DNA from 3 places in the Cedecea sp. B1(4) genome. Region 2 is predicted to be linked to each of the others. Evidence: predicted binding sites of a transcription regulator. Region 2 holds the regulator's gene; each other region holds the start of a gene.
What was found. The regulator CRP, encoded in region 2, controls carbon source genes, mostly activating them, when cyclic AMP is high. The targets are predictions, from matches to a motif close to ATGTGANNNNNNTCACAT.
Positions count from the first base shown of each region.

Region 1: udp (uridine phosphorylase) is a predicted target of CRP. The motif match lies at 2,987-3,004, and genes of this name have one in related genera.
Region 3: cdd (cytidine deaminase) is a predicted target of CRP. The motif match lies at 2,312-2,329, and genes of this name have one in related genera.

Region 1 covers NZ_JCAHMZ010000011.1:61,610-66,429, reverse strand. The annotation lists gene ubiE (bifunctional demethylmenaquinone methyltransferase/2-methoxy-6-polyprenyl-1,4-benzoquinol methylase UbiE) at 1-436, opposite strand, end outside; gene rmuC (DNA recombination protein RmuC) at 528-1,961, opposite strand; gene udp (uridine phosphorylase) at 2,103-2,864, opposite strand; gene ACR6JA_RS20130 (dienelactone hydrolase family protein) at 3,119-3,946, shown strand; gene ACR6JA_RS20125 (hypothetical protein) at 4,016-4,297, opposite strand; gene ACR6JA_RS20120 (peptidoglycan-binding domain-containing protein) at 4,299-4,820, opposite strand, start outside.
Region 2 covers NZ_JCAHMZ010000007.1:13,268-18,087, forward strand. The annotation lists gene ACR6JA_RS15415 (hydrolase) at 1-618, shown strand, start outside; gene ACR6JA_RS15420 (YheU family protein) at 620-838, shown strand; gene ACR6JA_RS15425 (phosphoribulokinase) at 929-1,798, shown strand; gene ACR6JA_RS15430 (OsmC family protein) at 1,834-2,238, opposite strand; gene crp (cAMP-activated global transcriptional regulator CRP) at 2,551-3,183, shown strand; gene ACR6JA_RS15440 (YccS/YhfK family putative transporter) at 3,246-4,820, shown strand, end outside.
Region 3 covers NZ_JCAHMZ010000004.1:492,892-497,711, forward strand. The annotation lists gene mglC (galactose/methyl galactoside ABC transporter permease MglC) at 1-446, shown strand, start outside; gene sanA (outer membrane permeability protein SanA) at 516-1,235, opposite strand; gene cdd (cytidine deaminase) at 1,367-2,254, opposite strand; gene ACR6JA_RS11920 (CidB/LrgB family autolysis modulator) at 2,383-3,078, opposite strand; gene ACR6JA_RS11925 (CidA/LrgA family protein) at 3,075-3,476, opposite strand; gene ldtB (L,D-transpeptidase) at 3,648-4,562, opposite strand; gene ACR6JA_RS11935 (ABC-F family ATPase) at 4,801-4,820, shown strand, end outside.

The DNA of each region.
Region 1 (4,820 bases), on a different contig from region 2:
AGGAGATGGTGATGCAGTCAAAGGTGTTGTCCGGGAATGGCAGCGCTTCGGCGTTAGCCTGCACGTATCTGACGTTCCCCACAATGCCGATATTGCGCAGCTTTTCACGCCCCATTTTCAGCATCGAATCGTTAATATCGGCCAATACGACTTCGCCAGTCTCTCCGACGAGGCGAGAGAATTTAGCCGTCAGATCGCCCGTACCGCCCGCAAGATCCAGCACGCGTTGGCCACGACGTACGCCACTGCAGTCTATCGTGTAGCGTTTCCACAACCTGTGGATACCAAAAGACATCAGGTCGTTCATTACGTCGTATTTCGCCGCAACAGAGTGGAACACGTTCGCCACCATATCGACCTTTTGCTCTTTAGCTACGGTACGGAAGCCAAAGTGCGTTGTTTCCTGGGATCCGGACTCCTGGGATTCATCAACCATCTCAATGCCTGCTTAATAAAGAAAATGTTCGGGAAGTGTAACAGAATGGGCGTGAAAGCCCTATGATTCAACCGTGCTACTCAGCCTCAGTTTAACGCTCTTCACCCGTGCGCGATGAAGACAAAGTATCGAATTCAGCCTCAGGTTCTTCGCCCGCATGGCCCAGTCGAGCCGAATCATCCTCATCTTCCTGACGAGCGCGTTCGACCAGATCTGGATTCATCTCACGTTTGACTTCTACGCCAAGCCCGCGAAACGCATCCGCCTGAACCAGGATATTCCCACGCCCGGATGAAAGTTTTTTCATCGCCTGCCGGTAGTTATCCTGCGCCTTATCGAGACTTTGCCCAATCGCAGACATATCATCCACGAACAGGCGCATTTTATCGTACAGGCGCCCCGCCCTGTCGGCGATTTGCTGGGCATTACGGCTTTGATGTTCATAGCGCCACAGATTGGCAATAGTGCGCAGCGCCACCAGCAGCGTCGTCGGGCTCACCAGCATAATGTTATTTTTCAGCGCTTCGCTAATCAGTTCAGGCTGCCTGTCGATAGCCAGCAGGAAAGCGGGCTCAACGGGAATAAACATCAACACATAGTCCAGCGAACGTAGCCCCGGGAGTTGTTGGTAATCTTTGCGCCCCAGCAGGCGAATATGGCTGCGGATAGCGGCGATGTGCTCATTCAGCGCACTTTCACGCGTGAGTTCATCTTCACCATTGAAGTAACGCTCATAGGCCACCAGCGTCATTTTTGCATCAATAACAACGTCTTTGCCCTGAGGCAGGCGGACGATAACATCCGGCTGCATACGACTGTTGTTTTCAAGCTGGATGTTCACCTGAGTCTGGTATTCATGCCCTTCACGCAGGCCAGAAGCTTCCAATACCCGAGTTAACACCACTTCCCCCCAGTTACCCTGGGTTTTGTTGTCGCCCTTCAGTGCTTTGGTGAGATTGAGCGCCTCTTGCGCCATTTGTGCATTGAGCTGCTGCAGGTTACGGATTTCGTGCGTCAACGTATGCCGTTCGCGTGCTTCCTGGCCAAAACTCTCCTGGACCTGGCGTCGGAAGCCATCGAGCTGTTCTCGAAGTGGGGAAAGCAACACGTTAAGGCTTTGGCGGTTCTGCTCTTCAACCTTACGCCCGCTTTGCTCAAAAATACGGTGGGCCAGATTCTCAAACTGCTCGTTCAGGCGCTGCTCGCTGTTAAGCATTTGGCGATGCTTGTCTTCAGCATTGAGCCGGGTTTGCTCGAGCAACGTGGTCAGCTCACGAATATCTGCTTCCTGCCCGCTGTTAATTTCCATTTGAGCACGGACCTCACGGTTAAGCTGGTCGCACTCATCTCGCCAGTGCTGGTTTTGCTGAAGCTCCTGCCGCGCGGCTGTAAGCTCACCGTAGATTTCACGCTGTTCTTCATGCAAAGCCGCCAACCGCTGCGCCGCACGCAGACTGGCGACAAGCCAGCCGGTCAGCAAGCCCACCAACCCGATGCCCAGCCCAAATAACAGTGAAATATCCATGCTTCCCCCAAAACGAAACCAACATCGGCAAAATAAAATTCTGCTGTATAAATGTCCAGATGAAAAGGGATTTTCCGGAAGGGAGCGCGCAAAGCATAAAAAAAGCCGGCGAGCGCCGGCCTTATGAACGGAAAAGCAAAACTACAGCAGGCGACGCGCCGCCTCAACCACGATTTTCACCGCGTGACTTTCCGTTTTCTTCATGGTTTCCGCGTTAGGGATCTCTTGCTGAGTACGGTTCACGATGACCCCGGCAACCATACCCGCACGCAGACCCTGGCTGGAGCACATGGTCAGCAGCGTGGCGGATTCCATTTCATAGTTCATCACGCCCATTTCCTGCCACTCTTTCATTGAGCCTTTGAAGCGGCTAACTACGCGGCCGGACAGCGTGTCGTAACGCTCCTGACCAGGGTAGAAGGTGTCGGAGGATGCGGTCACGCCGATGTGCGTCGTTGCGCCCACGGCTTTTGCCGCTTCAACCAGCGCGGTAGTACATGCGAAGTCTGCCACGGCTGGGTATTCCATTGGCGCGAAGTGCAGGCTGGCACCATCCAGGCGAACAGATGCGGTGGTCACTAGCACATCGCCCACGTTGATGTTCGGCTGAATCGCCCCGGTAGTCCCGACGCGCAGGAAAGTGCGAATGCCAAGCTGTGCCAGTTCTTCAACGGCAATAGAGGTAGATGGGCCGCCGATACCGGTAGAACAGATGATAACCGGCTTGCCGTCGAGTTCAGCACGCCAGGAAGTGAATTCACGGTGGGAAGCCAGCTTAACCGGCTTGTCCATCAGCGCGGCGATTTTTTCCACACGCTCAGGATCGCCAGGAACGATGGCAAGCGTAGCCCCTTGCAGGTCATTTTTAGTGAGGCCGAGATGGAAAACATCAGACTTGGACATAACAGACTCCTCTGTTGAGTAGGTTTCAGGAGAAGCAAAGCGACACTTTACAGAACCCCTGAGCATAATTTCGTGATGACGCTCACTTTGGATGAAACAAATTACATTATTTGTATATTCATATGCGATCATCATCACAATTAAGCGTCGATCGGGCTATTTTTTGAACTTTGACGGCGTTTTTTGCCCGCCAGATTTGCTACTAATCCTGGCTATAGTTATCACACTGCGCTAATGCTGGTTCGGAGAAAACCATGAAACAAAAGCAAACAACACATAACACACCGGGCGAAGGTTTCGCACCGGCGGCATCCCCCATCGCCCCCACCGCTTTGCTAACGCCGGATGACACAATTCTTTCTGGGGAAACGTCAATTCCAAGTCAGGGCGACAATATGCCGGCTTACCACGCCAGACCCAAAAATGCCGATGGTCCGTTGCCGGTCGTGATTGTCATTCAGGAGATATTTGGCGTACACGAACATATCCGCGATCTCTGCCGTCGACTGGCGCTTGAAGGCTATCTGGCCATCGCCCCGGAGCTTTATTTTCGCCAGGGAGAACCGGGAGATTTTGCCGATATCCCCACGTTGTTAAGCGGCCTGGTCTCAAAAGTGCCAGACAATCAGGTGCTGGGCGATCTTGATCATGTGGCCAGTTGGGCTTCACGCAACGGCGGCGATGCGCATCGCCTGATGGTCACCGGTTTTTGCTGGGGCGGGCGAATTGCCTGGCTTTATGCGGCGCACAATCCACAGCTGAAAGCGGCCGTCGCTTGGTACGGCAAGCTGACGGGTGAGAAAACGTTGAACTCTCATCACCACCCGGTAGATATCGCCGTCAATCTTAATGCGCCAGTGCTAGGCCTTTATGGTGGTCAGGATACCGGGATTTCTCAGGAAAGCGTTGAGACCATGCGCCAGGCACTAAGAGCGGCCAATGCCAGGGCGGAAATTATTGTCTACCCGGAAGCCGGACACGCTTTTAACGCTGACTACCGCCCGAGCTACCATGAAGCGTCGGCCAAAGATGGCTGGGAAAGGATGCTGGCGTGGTTTAAACGGTACGGAGTAAGGAAGTAAAGCCGGTCGGTTACCCCGGACTGCATAACATAACGGGCCGTCCGTCACGGCCCGTTATATCCCTGACATCTAAAAATCGTATTCGTTAATCACATCTAGAATACTTTTTTCATTATGGTAGCGAGTTCTCAAAGCACCCTGCTGCGATTTTGCTTTACCACAGATAACATTAACCTGTTTTTCAATATCCTTTTGCTGCTCTTTTGGCAAGCTAGAATCCCATTCACCAGATAAATGCTGGCAGTCATCTGCATTTATTAGAAACTCAGTAACATCTTTTGGATATTTATCCGCAGCCTGAGCGCAGGAAACCAAAAAAAATAGCGCACAGAAAATTAGGCTTTTATTCATTTTATCGACCATCCGTTGACCAATGAGGTTTATCGTTAGCACCGCCGTGATACTTTATCACATCAAAGCTTTTCCCTACTTCATGTAATTGAGCATTCATGCCATCACGGGGCATTGTTTTGATAATAACAGTCTCACCTTTATTATCTTTAATTTCCAGGTTACCCATCCACGACAGCGTCATATCAATAGCATTGCCTTCCGTATGTCGGCTCCTTAACGCCGGAGCAACGTTGAGATTGGACATGCCATAAGCCCGAACCATCGCTTTTGCCGCATTAATGCTTTTATTTCTGTCAGCCTTTCCGTTCGCACCATTATGCACCCATTCAATTTCCACACCCGATTTTTCAGGAATATTGGCGGGTTCAACCATGCCTCGTGCCAGCTTCCAGGACCAGTGCATTAAATATGCCCTTTCCGGCGGACGTAACGTCGCCGAAATAGTTACCCTGACGCCAGCATCTTCAAGGCTTTTTAGAAAATTATTAACATTTGCCCGGAATATTGGACTCAGGGTTTG
Region 2 (4,820 bases):
TACTTTCTCGAATGGTTAAATCAGCGCTACGGTGAAGTCCCCACCGCCGCAGTTGGTTTTTCGCTGGGTGGGAACATGCTCGCCTGCCTGATGGCAAAACAGGGCGCTGCCTGCACGCTGAAAGCAGGCGTGATTGTTTCCGCCCCGCTGATGCTTGAGCAGTGTTGCTACCACATGGAGCAGGGCTTCTCGCGCGTCTACCAGCATTACCTGCTGAATCTGCTGAAGAAAAATGCCGCCCGTAAGCTGAAGAGCTACCCTGGCTCGCTGCCTATCGACCTCCGCAAGCTGAAAAGCCTGCGCCGCATTCGCGAGTTCGATGACTTAATTACCTCGAAGATCCATGGCTTTGCCGACGCGCTGGACTACTATCGCCAGTGCAGCGCCATGCCGCTTTTGCCGGAAATTGCCGCTCCGACGCTGATTATCCACGCCAAAGACGACCCGTTTATGGATCACCACGTCATCCCGGATCGCGAAACGCTGCCGCCCAATATCCACTACCAGCTCACGACTTACGGCGGCCATGTTGGCTTTGTCGGCGGGACTCTGCTGCGCCCACAGATGTGGCTTGAGCAGCGCATTCCCGATTGGCTAACCCGCTTCCTGGACCACTGAAATGATCATTCCCTGGCAAGATCTCGACCCTGAAACGCTCGACAATTTGATTGAATCTTTTGTATTACGGGAAGGCACCGATTATGGTGAGCAGGAGCGCTCGTTGACGCAAAAAGTCGCCGACGTGAAGCGCCAGTTACAAAACGGCGAGGCCGTGCTGGTTTGGTCTGAACTCCATGAAACGGTGAACATTATGCCGCGCGGGCAGTTTCGCGGCTGACCGCTGACTGGCAGGGTGATCTATACTGGCTGAAAAGTATAACAAGCAGATACAGATCTCTTTTCCGATCCCTCACGGAGTTTTCACCCTATGTCAGCCAAACACCCGGTTATTGCGGTCACAGGTTCCAGCGGCGCCGGTACCACGACCACCAGCCTCGCTTTCCGCAAGATTTTCCAGCAGCTCAACCTGCGCGCCGCCGAAGTTGAAGGCGACAGTTTCCACCGCTATACCCGCCCGGAAATGGACATGGCCATCCGCAAGGCACGCGATGCTGGCCGCCATATTAGTTACTTTGGGCCAGACGCCAACGACTTCGGGTTACTGGAACGAACTTTTATCGAATACGGCCAGACCGGCAAAGGGCAAGCACGTAAATACCTGCATACCTACGATGAAGCGGTGCCGTGGAACCAAGTGCCGGGCACTTTTACGCCCTGGCAGCCGCTCCCGGAGCCCACTGACGTCCTGTTTTACGAAGGCCTGCACGGCGGTGTAGTCACCCCTCAACATAACGTCGCCGACTGCGTCGATTTACTGGTAGGCGTGGTGCCCATCGTTAACCTGGAATGGATTCAGAAACTGGTGCGCGATACCAGCGAACGCGGCCATTCACGGGAAGCGGTGATGGATTCCGTAGTGCGATCCATGGACGATTACATCAACTTCATTACGCCGCAGTTCTCACGTACCCATATCAACTTCCAGCGCGTTCCGACCGTAGACACCTCTAACCCGTTTGCCGCGCGAGCCATTCCGTCGCTGGACGAAAGCTTCGTGGTCATTCACTTCCGTGGGCTGGACGACATCGACTTCCCTTATCTGCTGGCGATGTTGCAGGGGTCGTTTATCTCCCACATCAATACATTGGTGGTACCGGGCGGGAAAATGGGGCTGGCGATGGAGCTGATCATGGCCCCGCTGGTGCAGCGGCTGGCGGAAGGCAGGAAAATTGCCTGATAGCGTGAGGGCGGCTTTACACCGCCCTTTTCTACTTACGCTTCAATAATTTCGTAGCTGTGGCTAATCTCGGCGGCTTTCTCCAGCATCAACGTCACCGAGCAATATTTCTCTGCGGTCAGCTCAACGGCGCGGGCAACCGCGCTTTCTTTCAGCTCTTTCCCGGTCACAACAAAATGCAGATGGATGCGGGTAAACAGACGCGGTGCTTCTTCACGACGTTCGGAAGTCAGTTTCACCTCACAATCCGTCACATCATGGCGGCCTTTTTGCAGAATCGACACCACGTCAATTGAGCTACAACCGCCCGCGGCCATCAGCAGCATTTCCATCGGGCTTGGCGCTTTATCCCCGGAGTTACCGTCCATCAGAACTTGGTGGCCAGAAGCGGATTCGCCGAGGAAGGTCATGCCTTCCACCCATTTAACACGTGCCTGCATTTTACCTACTCCCGTAATAAAAATTTCTTTCAGATTACGCGTCTACGTGAAAACTGGCAACGTAAGGCGATCCAGGTCATGCTGAAACGAGACAATACAAGACACTAACCAAAAGCTATGCTAAAACAATCCGGATGCTGCTGCGATACAGAGACGTTTATGCCGTAAGCAGAGGAAACGACTAATTACAGGCCGCAGGGTTAACCTGCCCGCCAGCTCCCAGGGCTTGGGAAAATTTCACGATTGCAACGCCAGACAAGAGGTTCCACGTCTTGTCTTTGGTAGCCAGTTTATAACAGAGGATAACCGCGCATGGTGCTTGGCAAACCGCAAACAGACCCGACTCTCGAATGGTTCTTGTCTCATTGCCACATTCATAAGTATCCGTCGAAGAGCACGCTGATTCACCAGGGTGAAAAGGCGGAGACGCTGTACTACATCGTCAAAGGCTCCGTAGCTGTTCTGATTAAAGATGAAGAAGGCAAGGAGATGATCCTTTCTTATCTGAATCAGGGTGATTTCATTGGTGAATTAGGTTTATTCGAAGAAGGTCAGGAGCGTAGCGCCTGGGTTCGTGCCAAAACAGCCTGTGAAGTAGCTGAAATTTCCTATAAAAAATTCCGTCAGCTGATTCAGGTCAACCCGGATATCCTGATGCGTCTTTCTTCCCAGATGGCGCGCCGCCTGCAGGTGACTTCTGAGAAAGTTGGCAACCTTGCCTTCCTCGACGTGACCGGCCGCATCGCTCAGACGCTGCTTAACCTGGCTAAACAGCCGGATGCCATGACCCACCCGGACGGGATGCAAATCAAAATCACCCGCCAGGAAATCGGTCAGATCGTGGGCTGCTCCCGCGAAACCGTTGGCCGTATTCTGAAAATGCTGGAAGATCAGAACCTCATTTCCGCCCACGGTAAAACGATTGTCGTTTACGGCACCCGTTAATTAGCCCTTATAAAGGCGTGTCGCTTCGGTAACACGCCTTTTTTGTCTCTACAATTCAGGCTATGTGGAAGAGATTAATTTACCACCCGGAAGTTAACTACGCGCTGCGGCAAACGCTGGTGCTGTGTCTTCCCGTGGCTGTCGGCCTGCTGCTTGGCAGCCTGCAAAACGGCCTGCTCTTCTCGTTAGTTCCCGCCTGCTGCAACATTGCCGGGCTGGACACACCACACAAACGCTTCTTCAAACGTTTGATTATAGGCGGCAGCCTGTTCGCCCTCAGCAGCCTTATCCTGCAGCTTCTGCTGCTCTATACCCACATCCCGCTGCCGGCAATATTGATCGTCATGGCTCTGCTGCTCGGCGTGACGGCGGAAATCAGTTCACTTCACGCTCGCCTGCTGCCCGCATCGCTGATCGCCGCTATTTTTACGCTCAGCATGGCCGGTAACATGCCTATATGGAAACCGATGGTGCTCTATATCTTCGGTACCATCTGGTACGGCGCTTTCAACTGGTTCTGGTTCCGGCTTTGGCGCGAACAGCCGCTCAGGGAGTCGCTCAGCCTGCTGTACCGCCAATTGGCAGATTACTGCGAAGCAAAATACAGCCTGCTGACCCAGCATACCGACCCGGAAAAAGCGCTGCCGCCGCTGCTGGCCCGCCAACAAAAAGCCGTCGATCTGATCACCACCTGCTATCAGCAGCTGCATATGCTATCGGCCAACCAGCAAAACGGCTACAAGCGTCTATTACGCGCTTTCCAGGTTGCGCTGGATCTGCAGGAACACATTTCGGTAAGCCTGCACCAGCCTGAAGAGGTGCAAAAACTGGTCGAGCAAAGCCATGCCGAGGCGGTGATCCGCTGGAATGCCCAAACCATCGCCGCGCGCCTGCGCGTGCTGGCAGACGATATTCTTTATCACCGCTATCCAACGCGCTTTACCATGGATAAGCAGATCGACGCCCTGGAAAAAATAGCTCGCCAGAACCCGGACAATCCAGTGGGGCAGTTCTGCCATTACCACTTCAGCCGCATTGCCCGGGTACTGAAAACCCAGCGGCCGCTGTACGTGAGGGATTTAATGGAGGACAGGGAACGCCGTTTACCGTTTTTCCCGGCCCTGAAAAGCTATCTCTCGTTCAAATCCTCCGCTTTGCGCAGCTCCGCGCGCTTAGGTGTGATGTTGACCATTGCCAGCCTGCTGGGCTCCTTCTTACACCTGCCAAAGCCGTATTGGATCCTAATGACGGTGATGTTCGTGACGCAAAACGGCTACGGTGCAACGCGGGTGCGCATTGTTCACAGGGCGGCAGGCACCATGGCAGGGCTGTGTATCGCGGGTATCACCCTGCACTTCCACGTCCCGGACAGCTACACCCTGCTGGCGATGTTAATGATTACGCTGGTGAGCTACCTGTTTATCCGCAAAAGCTACGGCTGGGCCACCATTGGCTTTACCGTCACGGCGGTATATACCCTGCAGCTCATTACCCTCAGCGCCGAGAGTTACATCATTCCCAGGCTCATAGACACTCTTCTTGGCTGCCTGATCGCCTTTGGCGGCATGATCTGGCTGTGGCCACAGTGGCAAACCGGCCTATTGCGTCAGAACGCCCACGACGCGCTGGAGGCAGAT
Region 3 (4,820 bases), on a different contig from region 2:
ACGCCTTGTTTGCGGTGCTGTTTGTGTGGGTGTTGTGGAACAAAACCCGCTTCGGGAAAAACATCTTCGCGATCGGCGGCAACCCGGAAGCGGCGAAAGTCTCCGGCGTTAACGTGGCGCTGAACCTGATCATGATTTATGCCCTGTCCGGCGTGTTCTATGCCTTTGGCGGGATGCTGGAAGCGGGCCGTATCGGCTCGGCCACCAACAACCTCGGCTTTATGTATGAGCTGGATGCGATTGCGGCCTGCGTGGTGGGCGGCGTGTCCTTCAGCGGCGGGGTAGGGACGGTGCTGGGCGTGGTGACCGGGGTAATTATCTTTACGGTTATTAACTACGGCCTGACCTATATCGGCGTGAACCCTTACTGGCAGTACATTATTAAGGGCGGCATTATCATTTTCGCCGTGGCGCTGGACTCCCTGAAGTACGCGCGTAAGAAGTAATTTCTGCACTTTGCAAAAAAGCCCGCCAGGTAATGTGCGGGCTTTTTTTTGCTCAGCAATAACGGCGTATCACTTTTTCTCTTTTCTCTGTATCTCTAACAGCTGTTCCGGCGTAACGGCCGGATAGGCCTGTGCGTCTTCCGGGACTTCCTGCTGCGACGGAATAGGCACTAACGGGCCGAGGAAACGCGGCTCACGCTTGAAGAGGTAGAGATCGGCTAATGCGCCGAGACGAGCGGCAAATTCGCGGGTACGCACGGTCAGCATATTTTTTGGGGAAGGTACCGCGTAGCACTGCGCCTGAATCCCCATATGCAAGGCGATAAACAGCGCACGCTCGCAGTGGAAGCGCTGGGTGATAATGATGAAATCATTGGTATCAAAGACTTTACGGGTACGGACAATTGAGTCCAGCGTGCGGAAGCCCGCGTAGTCCAGCACGATATCCGCCGGATCAACGCCGCCGGCGATCAGGTCTTTACGCATGGTCATCGGCTCGTTGTAGCTTTGCTGAGCGTTATCGCCGCTGAGCAGCAGGTAGTTCACCTTGCCGCTGTTGTAGGCGTTCAGCGCGCCCTGAATACGGTACAGGTAATACTGGTTGATGACGCCGGTGCGGTAATACTTGGCGGTGCCGAGCACCACACCCACCTGGCGATAGGGCAGATCCTGCAGTTCATCGTAGACGTAGGGGGCGGTTTTCCAGCTGATCCAGCGGTCGAGCCCGAGCGCAGCCGCCAGCGTTAAGCCGATAACAATAAGCAGGCTGTAAAACACGCGCTTCAACATGGACTTGCAGACTCATTCGCGGGGTGAAATTTCATCCAAGGCTACTTTACCCGGCCCTCAAGAGCAAGAAACGCGGGTTCAGTTGGGGCAAATTTCAACAATGCGAGTGTGGGTACACCCGCAACGGAGAATTATTGAGCAATATTAACGCGCTCAACGGCTTCACAGCCCAGCGCTTTCAGCGTGGCGGAGGTGGCATCCCACTGCAGCAGCGGCGCATCGATTTTTTCTGCCAGCACGGCGCGTTTAATCTGCGGATAGTCGTAGCCATTCAGAGAAAGCAGGTTTAACGCAGCCTGCAGCGGCGGCAGGGAAGGGTTGAATGCAGCGTTTTCCGCGTAGCAGCCGGTGAATATTTTCCCGTCGACCATTTCCAGCGCAACGCCTGCCGGGGCTTTACTGTAAGGCGCATGACTGCGGTTAGCCGCGGTAATTGCCGCCTGGGTCAGGGCATCCCCTTTCAGGGGGAAGCCGTGATTCTCTTCATCCAGCAGCAGCGTTTTGATGTCCAGGTCGCGCGGGCCAAAGGCATCCGGCAGATATTCACCCAGAGTGGAAGGCTTGCGGCCAGGCAGATGAATACGCAGCGCGGTGCCGCTGTTCAGTTCATTCATAAACTGACGGCAGTGGCCGCAGGGAGTGTAGTTGACCGTGATATCAACCAGGCCTTTTTCACCGCGCATCCACGCGTGGGTAATGGCGCTTTGTTCGGCGTGCACGGTTTGCTGCATGGTGGCACCCAGAAACTCCATGTTGCCGCCAAAATAGAGATTCCCGCTGACGCCTCGCGCGACGGCGCCGACGTTAAAATGAGAGAGGTCTGCGCGGGCACAGGCTGCGGCCAGCGGCAACAGAGCGAAAGCCAGGTCTTGGTCACCCAGCCCGGTTTGATGTTTTAGCGTTTCAACTTCGGCTGCGGTAAACATAGCCGGGAAGTGGTCGTCGGCAAGCAGGGGTTGCAAAGCGGTTTGCAGCGCGGCGGGGAGTTGCACAACGGCGGCATCAAAACGTAAACGCATGTTAAAGCCTCATCAAAGGTAACGGAAACGTAGTTTACGGATCTGTATCGGCCAAATATGTGATCTAGTTCTAATTGTTTATGCAACTTATGAAAACAAATCTGAAAATGCGCGATCTCTCGCAAGTTTTAGCCGAAAAGCTTCAGCAGTACCGGGAATAAAAACGGAGCGATAAGTGACGTCATGACCCCGCAAATCACCAGCGCCAGCGAGCTAAAAGCCCCTTCCTGGAAGTCCAGTTCCGCACAGCGAGCGGTGCCCAGCGCGTGGGAAGCGGTACCCATTGCCAGCCCGCGTGAGGCTTTGGTATTGATGCGCATCATGTTCAGCAGCGTGTGGCCAAACACCGCGCCAAGAATACCGACGAAGATAACGCAGACGGCGCTGATAGCCGGGATACCACCAATGCCGCCGCCAACCGCCATTGCAATCGGCGTGGTGACGGATTTTGGCAGGACCGAAGCGGCAATTTCCGGGGACGCCCCCATCAATATCGCAATAGAGGTGCCGGTGGACATCGCCACCATGCTGCCAATAAAGCAGATGGTAATAATGGATTTCCAGCGGGCGCGAATCTGGTGTATTTGCTCATAGAGCGGGAAGGCCAAGGCTACAACGGCAGGCTGCAGCAGGTCGTTGAGCACTTCGCTGCCTTTAAAATAGTGGTCGTAAGGAATGCCGGTCAGCAGCAAAAAAGGAATGATCACCACCATGCAAACCAGCAGCGGGTTCAGCAGCGGGGATTTCAACCGAGCGGCCAGCTTGCGGGCGGCAAAAAACACCACCAGCGTTAACGGTAAAGACCACCATATAAAGTGCATCATTTTTGCTCTGCCTCGCCTTCACCAATCACTTTTCTTTCACCGTGTACCAGATGTGAGCTCCAGCTCACGATAACCAGCACCACCAGCGTGCTGATCAAACAGGACACCACCACCGGGCCAAACTGGGCTTTCAGCACGTCGTAATACTGCATCACGCCCACGCCAATAGGGACGAACAGAAGGGCCATATAGCGAATCAGCAAATGGCAGCTGGGTTTTACCCACTTCGCCGGCAGGATCTGCAGCGACAGCAGCACAAACAAAATCAGCATGCCGATAATGCTGCCGGGAATGACGATAGGCAGTAAAGAGGCGACAAAAATACCGGTGTATAAACACAGGTAAATTAAGACAAAAGCGCGAAGATACTGCCAGATTATCGTGAACGAGTTGCGCATGGAGGTTACCCTTTAAGAAACGCATTCATCATACAATTAAACGCAAAATTGTGCTATCCATCACATCATGAAATATCAGCATAACAAACATTCCCTGTGTGAAGGTTGTCGGGCGAATTTTGGGCAATAAAAAAGCGGCCCGGAGGCCGCTATTTTTTAATCAACGTGAGCTTAGTTCAGACGAACCGGCATCCCGGAACGGTTCTGAATTGCCTGGTCAACAACGGTGGTGTCAACATCAGACTGGGCAGTGACTTTCTGAACGCTGCTGGTCAGTTTAATCGGCACGATTTCATCGGAGTTGAACTGCGCTTCAGTGGTGGAAAGCGGGTTGTGGACTTCGATGTAACGGCTGCCGTCTGGCTCGGTAGTGGCTTTTACCGGCTCATCAATGAACTGAACGCGGGTGCCAACCGGCACGTTGTCGAACAGGAACTTGATGTCTTCGTTACGCAGACGCACACAGCCGTGGCTTACGCGCAGGCCGATACCGAAGTTGGCGTTGGTGCCGTGAATCGCATACAGGTTACCGATGTACAGCGCGTACAGGCCCATTGGGTTGTCCGGGCCAGCGGGAACAACGGCTGGCAGCGGCGTACCGGCTGCGGCGTATTCCGCGTGCATTTTCGCCGTCGGGGTCCAGGTTGGGCCATTTTTCTTACGCTCTACCTTGGTGGTCCAGTTGATCGGGGTATCTTTCCCCAGCTGGCCGATACCGATTGGCAGCACGATCACCGTGTTGGTGCCTTTCGGGTAATAGTAGAGGCGCATTTCGGCACTGTTGATCACAATCCCTTCATGCACGGTGTCCGGCAGGATCAGCTGCTGAGGGATGTTCAGAATGGTGCCGGCTTTTGGCAGGTACGGGTCAATGCCTGGGTTAGCTTCCAGCATGTTAGACAGACCCATCTGGTACTGTGCGGCATACTCTTCCAGCGGCGCGGTGCTGCCTTCAGGAATAGTGATAACCTGGTTTTCACCAACCAGGCGGCTGCCGTTAGTCGGTAACGGATAAGTCACGGCGGAAGCAGAGAAAGACGCGACAGCCACAAAAGCCAGTAAAAGCGAGCGTAATTTCATATTCATGTTATGCGAGTGTTATGCCAGACGGGCCAGCTAGTGAGTGTTCATGGACGATTCAGCCGCGCATTATATGTGCATTACATTCATCTGGGAAATCAGATGTGGATGAAATCACAATTTTTTCACACTGATTAACTATTGTACGGTGAAGATGCGGGGCGACCCTTTATCATAGTTATGGCATAATGTGGCCGAAATCACATTCCAAAATCTCGACAACTTATTTCTCCAGGACATACCAGTGCTTGTATCCAGCAACGT